Regions from separate parts of the Shewanella sp. SP2S2-6 genome, predicted to be linked through region 1. Evidence: predicted binding sites of a transcription regulator. Region 1 holds the regulator's gene; the other holds the start of a gene.
The links. Region 1 encodes sigma-54, which starts transcription at its own class of promoters, with help from an activator protein. Its sites were predicted from a motif close to GTTGGCACGNNNNTNGNNT; they were not measured.
Positions count from the first base shown of each region.

Region 1 (4,013 bases):
AGCCTCGGCGAGCGCGAAAGAAATTCGTTACGATATGGCAAGCCGTACCCTGACACTGAAAGGCCAAGCTTCGTTAGATCAAGCAGGTAGCCAAGTGACGGGTAATGTGATCCGCTATAACATCATCCAGCAAAAATTGATTGCTGAGAGCACAGGTAATGGTGACGATCGCGTGATCACTATTATTCAGCCAGAAAACTATCAAGATGATGCCAAACCAGACGCGCCAGCGGATAAACCTGTGAAAAAGCAGGACTCTAAATGACCCAAATCACCCTAAGAGCACAAAATCTGGCGAAGAGTTATAAGAGTCGCCAAGTGGTTAAAGACGTCAGTCTAACGGTAAAGACAGGTCAAGTTGTTGGACTACTCGGCCCAAACGGTGCGGGTAAAACCACCACCTTTTACATGGTCGTCGGTCTGGTTAAAAGCGATAAAGGCCACATCTTTATCGACGATGATGATTTAACCGCAGATCCTATGCACCTGCGCGCCCGCAAAGGCATAGGTTACTTACCGCAGGAAGCCAGTATCTTCCGTAAGCTGACCGTCCATGACAACATCATGGCCGTACTGCAAACGCGCAAAGAATTGAAGAAAGAGCAAAGGGAAGAACAACTCGAGCATCTGCTCGAAGAATTCCACATCACCCACATCCGTGACAGCCAAGGTATGTCATTGTCGGGTGGCGAACGTCGCCGTGTAGAAATTGCACGGGCGTTAGCGGCAAATCCTAAGTTCATTTTGCTCGATGAACCCTTTGCGGGTGTCGATCCGATTTCAGTTATCGACATTAAAAAGATTATCGAACAGCTCAAAAGTCGTGGCCTTGGCGTGTTGATCACCGACCATAATGTTCGCGAGACATTAGATGTGTGTGAACATGCCTATATTGTGAGTCACGGAAACCTGATTGCCGAAGGAACACCTGCAGAGATCTTAGACAATCAGCAAGTTAGGGCTGTGTACTTAGGTGAACAATTCAGGCTATAGTTAATCAAGCGGAGCCAATGAAGGCAATTTGTGCCAGCATTGGGCTCCACTCAAGATGATAACAAGCGACCTCATCCAACAATAATAACGTAGGGATCAGCGGTAACATGAAAGCGTCACTCCAGCTCAAACTGGGTCAACAGTTAACCATGACGCCACAATTACAACAGGCCATTCGTCTGTTGCAACTGTCGTCATTAGAACTGCAGCAAGAGATCCAGCAAGCCTTAGATTCTAATCCCCTTCTCGAGCTGGAAGAGGATCAATTCGACGCCACTAAAGACCCTGTAAACCAAACGCTTTCCGATACGGATTTCAGTGAATCGAGCACTCTGCCGCCAGAGAAAGACAGCTCCACCATAGACACGGCAGAGTCCTTAACCAAAGAATCCATGCCCGACGAACTCCCCATGGACACCACCTGGGATGAAGTGTTCACCGCCTCCCCTAATTCTGGCCCCGGCGGCAGTCGTGAAGACGATATGCCCTTCCAAGGTGAGACCAGTGAAGGCTTGTATGAACACTTAGAATGGCAAAAAAACCTCACACCGTTTTCTGAAACCGATTTAGCCATTGCCACCGCCATTATTGATGCCATCGACGATCAAGGCTATCTCACCCAAAGCACTGACGAAATCCTCGAAGCCATGGGCAATTCTGAGGTTGAGCTCGACGAAGTCGAAGCCGTACTCAAGCGCATTCAACATTTTGATCCCATTGGTGTTGCCGCCCGCGATTTAAGCGAGTGCCTGTTGATCCAACTATCGCATTTCGCCGCTGACACGCCCAACCTAGAAAACGCCCGCATGCTGATCAAAGATCATTTAGATCTGATCGCCGCCCGCGATTTTAGATTGTTGATGCGTAAGACTAAATTAAAAGAGGATGAGTTAAGAGACGGCATCGCGCTTATCCAAACCCTCAATCCTCGCCCAGGTTTATTGATTACGCCCAACGATGACGAATACGTCATCCCAGATGTGTCAGTGTCGAAGAAAAATGGCCGCTGGGTGGTTGAGCTTAATCCTGACTGCATGCCAAAAATCAATGTAAATCAACATTATGCTTCGATGGCGCGCTGCACTAAAAGCCAAGCCGATAGCCAATTTATTCGTGGTCATCTGCAAGAGGCTAAATGGTTTATCAAGAGTTTAGAGAGCCGTAATGATACCCTGTTGAAGGTGGCGAACTGTATCGTCCAATATCAGCAAGGTTTCTTTGAATACGGTGAAGAAGCCATGAAACCTATGGTGCTGAACGATATTGCCGAAGCGGTAGAAATGCATGAGTCGACCATCTCACGGGTGACAACCCAGAAATACATGCATACCCCTAAGGGACTTTTTGAACTAAAATACTTCTTCTCTAGCCACGTCGGTACTGACGATGGTGGGGAGTGCTCATCCACAGCAATCAGAGCCTTCATTAAGAAACTGGTTGCAGCGGAAAACCAGAAAAAACCATTGAGCGACAGTAAGATGGCACAACTTCTGGCAGAACAAGGGATCAACGTAGCCCGCAGAACCATTGCGAAGTACCGAGAGGCTATGCTCATTCCGCCTTCTAATCAGCGTAAAAGTTTATAACCTACAGTGGATATCGGAGGACGTTTCTATGCAAATAAACCTGAGTGGACACCATGTCGAAATTACCGAATCGTTACGCGCATATGTAGAAGAAAAGTTTTCAAAACTTGAACGCCATTTCGAACAGATCAATAATGTGCACGTTGTGCTCAATGTCGAGAAAATGCAACAGATTGCCGAAGCGAGAATAAATCTTATCGGTGGTGAAGTTTTTGCTACTTCAGAGCATGCTGACATGTATGCCGCTATAGACGCCCTGATTGACAAGCTTGATCGTCAGGTTATTAAACACAAAGAGAAGTTAACAAAACACTAATAATGGAACTTTGTACCATACTGCGGCCGGAGTGCACTACCTGCGCCACTCCGGGCAGCAAGAAAAAGGTACTGGAACTCATCAGCGACTTAGTCGCTGCCCAGTACCCGACCCTCTCATCTCAAGAGATATTCGAAAGCCTAGTGGCGCGCGAAAAGATGGGGAGCACAGGTATAGGTAACGGCATCGCCATTCCACATGGTCGACTAGCCGATATAGATCAGCCCATTGCCATACTCATTAAGTGTGAAGAGCCGATAGCATTCGATGCTATCGATAAGCAACCTGTTGATATTTTATTTGCACTACTGGTGCCTGCAGACCAATGTCAGCAGCACTTAAGTACCTTGTCTTGCATGGCCGAAAAGCTGAGCGACAAGCAAATATTAAAGCAATTACGCAAGACGCATGATGAAACGGAACTCTATCAGGTAATCACTGGATGAAACTGGTCATAGTGTCGGGCCGCTCAGGCTCAGGCAAATCTGTCGCCCTAAGGGTACTCGAAGATCTCGGCTATTATTGTGTCGATAACCTTCCCTTGCCCTTAATCGGCACTTTGCTTGAGCAACTCAAAGGCAGTAACGATCTCGTCGCCATCAGTGTCGACGTGCGTAACATGCCTGAGCAGGACAAGGTCTTAGTGAAGCAACTCGCGAGCCTACCTCCTGATACTGAGTTAACCAGCTTCTTCCTCAATTCCAGCGATAAAATTCTGCTCAAGCGTTACAGCGAGACCCGCCGTTTGCACCCTTTGTCAAAGAGCCAAGTCTCTTTGCAAGAAGCAATAAAACTGGAAGGGAAACTGCTCGAGCCTATGTCAAAACTGGTCGATCACTACATAGATACGTCGAATTTGAATATCTATGATTTAAGCGATCAAGTGAGACAAATTCTGCTCGGCAGCGTCGATAAAGAGTTAGTGATTAACTTCGAGTCCTTTGGCTTTAAGCACGGTATGCCAACCGAAGCCGACTTTATGTTTGATGTACGCTTTCTGCCTAACCCACACTGGGAACTGGCGCTGCGTCCATTGACAGGCTTAGATGAGCCCGTGGCTGAGTTCTTAAATCGTCAACCACTCGTGAATAAGTTCATCTGGCAAATCGAGAATTTAC
Region 1 is NZ_JAUOEQ010000022.1:5,304-9,316, reverse strand. It holds gene lptA (lipopolysaccharide transport periplasmic protein LptA) at 1-265, shown strand, start outside; gene lptB (LPS export ABC transporter ATP-binding protein) at 262-993, shown strand; gene Q4Q57_RS14665 (RNA polymerase factor sigma-54) at 1,101-2,579, shown strand; gene hpf (ribosome hibernation promoting factor) at 2,608-2,895, shown strand; gene ptsN (PTS IIA-like nitrogen regulatory protein PtsN) at 2,898-3,341, shown strand; gene rapZ (RNase adapter RapZ) at 3,338-4,013, shown strand, end outside.

Region 2 (4,013 bases), on a different contig from region 1:
GCGATTGCCGACGGTTCATTAGCCCGAGTGCAATTGTTTTTCCCCGATCCTTGGCATAAGAAACGTCATCATAAGCGTCGTATCGTACAAGCTGAATTTGCTGAACTGATCCGCCGCAAGCTAAAAATTGGCGGCGTGTTCCATATGGCAACCGATTGGGAAGAATACAGTGAGCACATGTTGGAAGTGATGCAGGCGGCTCCTGGTTATCAAAACCAGTCGAGTGACGGCACTGTGGTGCCACGTCCTGATCATCGCCCACTGACAAAGTTTGAAGCCCGCGGCCATAGATTGGGTCACGGTGTATGGGATCTGATGTTTGAGCGTATTGCTTAATCTAGATATTTCAATTGATTAATTAGTTTTTTAACACAACGGGGAAAGTCACTATGGCAACTAATCGTAGCCGTCGTTTACGTAAGAAAATGCGCGTTGATGAATTCCAAGAGTTAGGTTTTGATATGGCTTGGACTTTTGATGCATCAGTATCAGAAGCCGATATCGATGCAACTGTTGATAAATTTATCGATGAAGTGATCGAAACCCGTAAGTTAGGTTTCCATGGCGGCGGTCACATCGAATGGGAAGGCATTATCGCAACCCAAACGATCGGCAAATGTACCGAAGAAGATATTGCAGCAGTTAAGGCATTCTGGGCGAATCAAAAAGTGTCTCAGGTTGAAGTTAGCGAACTGTACGACATTTGGTGGGGTTAATGCCCGAGTTGGCATTACTTGAGGAAGTGGTCGAGAAAGTTCGACCCTTGCTCGGCCAAGGAAAGGTTGCAGATTACATCCCCGCACTGGCCAGCGTTGATGCTGGCAAATTAGGCATTGCCGTCACAACCGTTGATGGTGAAACCTTAGGTGCGGGCGATTACCTTGAGCCGTTTTCGATTCAAAGTATCTCCAAAGTTTTCAGCTTAACCTTAGCGTTAACTTTATATGAAGAAGCCGAAATTTGGAGCCGAGTTGGCAAAGAACCTTCGGGCCATTCATTCAACTCTTTAGTACAAGTCGAGTTAGAACGTGGCAAGCCGCGCAACCCATTTATCAATGCTGGCGCGTTAGTGATTGCTGACTTATTGCAGAGTCGTTTAGGTGCACCTAAACACAGAATGCTCGAGTTAGTTAGGCAACTAAGCCAAAACGATAAAGTCAGTTTCGACAAACAAGTGGCCGACTCAGAATATCAGCATAGTGCGCGCAATGCGGCGATTGCTTATTTGATGAAGTCCTTTGGTAATTTTCAAGGCGATGTTGATACTGTGCTACGCACCTATTTTCATTACTGCGCCTTAAAGATGAATTGCGCTGACTTGTCTAAAGCCATGTTGTACTTGGCTAATCGCGGCAAAAGCATAATTGGGACTGAGCTTATCTCTCAGGTGCAAACTCGGCAGCTTAATGCCCTGTTGGCGACTTCGGGCCTATACGATGGAGCGGGCGAGTTTGCCTATCGTGTCGGTATGCCTGGTAAAAGTGGTGTCGGTGGTGGCATCATTGCCGTTATTCCTGGGGAACTGTCGATTTGTGTTTGGTCGCCAGAACTCGATGGCAATGGCAATTCGCTTGCTGGCACTGCCATGCTTGAGCATTTAAGCCAACGCCTTGGTCGTTCCATTTTCTAGTTTTACTTCACGTTTTTATTAGCACTATCAGACTAAAAGTTAGCGAATTTCGCTAATGACCTTTTAGTGCTAACTTTCCTAAATCCAACATAATCATATTGTTATAAAGTTGGCACGTCTCCTGCTATAAGCTATTCAGTAGTTTAGGTTTATCGAATTATTCAGATTAAAGGACGAACAACATGAAATTAAATAAGCTATTAACTGGATTTGCCTTATCCGGCGTGATTTTAGGGACATCTGGCCTACAGTTGGCGCAAGCGCAAACAGAGCCTAAAGTCGATGAACGTTGTGAAGTCTCTTTAAATTATGACGTTATGGTTGAGCCTAAAAAATTAGTCATGAGCGAGAAGGGCACCGAAAAGTATCGCATCGAAGTCGATAAGTTATTTGTTGAAGGCAAACAAGTAAACTTAACCGATAAGCAAAAAAAGCTAGTGACTCAATACGCCGATGAAGTGTCGACGCAAGTGCCTGAAGTGATTGAAGTCGTGAACGAGGCCGTCGCATTAGCTTCGCAAGCGGTGAGCATGGCGTTAACCCCTTTAATGGGCGATGCGGCCGGTGCTAAATTCGATGAAATGATGGCAGGCGTCCAAAAGCGTGTTGATTCAGTTGCCTACCGTCATGGCGATAGCTTCTATCTCGGCGCGACGGAGGACTCGATTCAGAACACCTTTAACGACGAATTCGAGCAGGAAATGGAGCAAATTGTTCAGAACTCAGTGGGCACCATTATGATGACCATAGGTGGCCAAATCATGTCGGGTGACGGTGATAGTTTTGAAGCCAAGATGGATGCCTTCTCCAAAAAAATGGACAACTTAGGCCAAGATATTGAGCAACAAATTGAGAGTCAATCTAAGGGACTGGAAGCTAAAGCTGACCGTTTGTGCGACCGATTTGAAAATCTGTTAGTGCTTGAAAATCAATTACGCCAAGAGGTACCAGAACTCGCGCCTTATGCGTTGACACAAAACTCAACCAAGGAGCTGCGTGAATAGTTCTTGTTAATCGTCCTTACTAATAGTTTTTGTGAATAGCCCTTGGTTTTAACTGCAATAACTTCTATCTCCTTGTGCATGAGTCAAATTTGAATGCTACGCCCCTAGTCAATTTATCGCCTAGGGGCTTTTTTATTGGCTAATTCTTAGTGGCGAAAGCTATGAGGATAAAGTCGATGTGGCTTGTAGGCTTGGCTTGCAGCGATTTAGTTCGGAATGTTACAGTCTAGAGACGAATATTTGGTATACTCTTAAAATATAATTAAAAGCTGGCATATCAGTCAGATATAACACCCTACTTTAGTGGACTTTTTCGGTCTAAATCTCTGCGTTATATCACTTTAATGCGAGATATCAATGCTATGGTTATTTTTAAGCGATGATTACGCTAACCACTGCTATTCACCGAAAGTTAATATCATTGTCGTAAACAGCTTAAGGCGACTTCCATGTTAGAACTGTTAGAACCTATTGCGATTTTTACTCATGTGGCCAGAGCTGGTAGTTTTAGTGCCGCCGCAAGAAGGCTTGGGATTTCTAAGTCTAAGGTCAGTACACAAGTCGCCGATCTTGAACATAGACTTGGTGTTCAATTAATCCAACGTACCACCCGCAGCTTAAGCCTGACTGAAGCAGGGCATTTGCTGTATCTGCAAGGTGAAGAATTGCTGCGTGACGCTGAACAAGCGATAGCCAGCGTGCATAACTTAAATGATGCGACCCGCGGCGTGCTTAAGGTGGGGATTTCCCAGTCCTTTGGGGTGATGCATATCATTCCTGCGCTGCCATCCTTTATGGCAAAACATCCTGAGCTTGAGCTACAAGTGAGCTTACTGGACCATAAAGTAGATGTAGTGAGTGAAGGCTTAGACTTACTGTTAACTATGTCGGAGCAATTACCGCTTGGCATGGTTGCTAGACCTCTGATGAAGTGCCAATTCCTGTTAGTTGCTTCTCCAGGCTACATTGCTCAACATGGCGAACCAACTCGACCTGAGCAGTTAGTTGACCACAATTGTTTGGTCTATCAAGGCGAGTGGCACGAGCACAGCATGTGGCAATTTAAGAAGGGTGATGATTACTGTGAAATTGGCGTATCGGGCAATTTCAGGGTGGATAACGCACCCGCATTAAAATCCGCCGCAATCAGTGGTCTTGGGGTTGTGTATCTTGCAAGTTATCTGATGGAAGATGAAATTGCCAAGGGGACATTAGTGCCTTTACTGAAGGATTGGCAATTGACCCACCATCTGCCATTGCAGGCGGTTTATCCCCGTCGTAAGCACTTAGCACCTAAGGTCAGTTCTTTTATCGAATTCATCAAAGATCACATAGGAACGCCGCCGTATTGGGATGCGCCCTATGTCGAATTATTCAGT
Region 2 is NZ_JAUOEQ010000001.1:290,806-294,818, reverse strand. It holds gene trmB (tRNA (guanosine(46)-N7)-methyltransferase TrmB) at 1-336, shown strand, start outside; gene Q4Q57_RS01250 (YggL family protein) at 390-716, shown strand; gene glsB (glutaminase B) at 716-1,630, shown strand; gene Q4Q57_RS01240 (YggN family protein) at 1,813-2,634, shown strand; gene Q4Q57_RS01235 (LysR family transcriptional regulator) at 3,084-4,013, shown strand, end outside.
Region 2: Q4Q57_RS01240 (YggN family protein) is a predicted target of sigma-54. The motif match lies at 1,739-1,757, and genes of this name have one in related genera.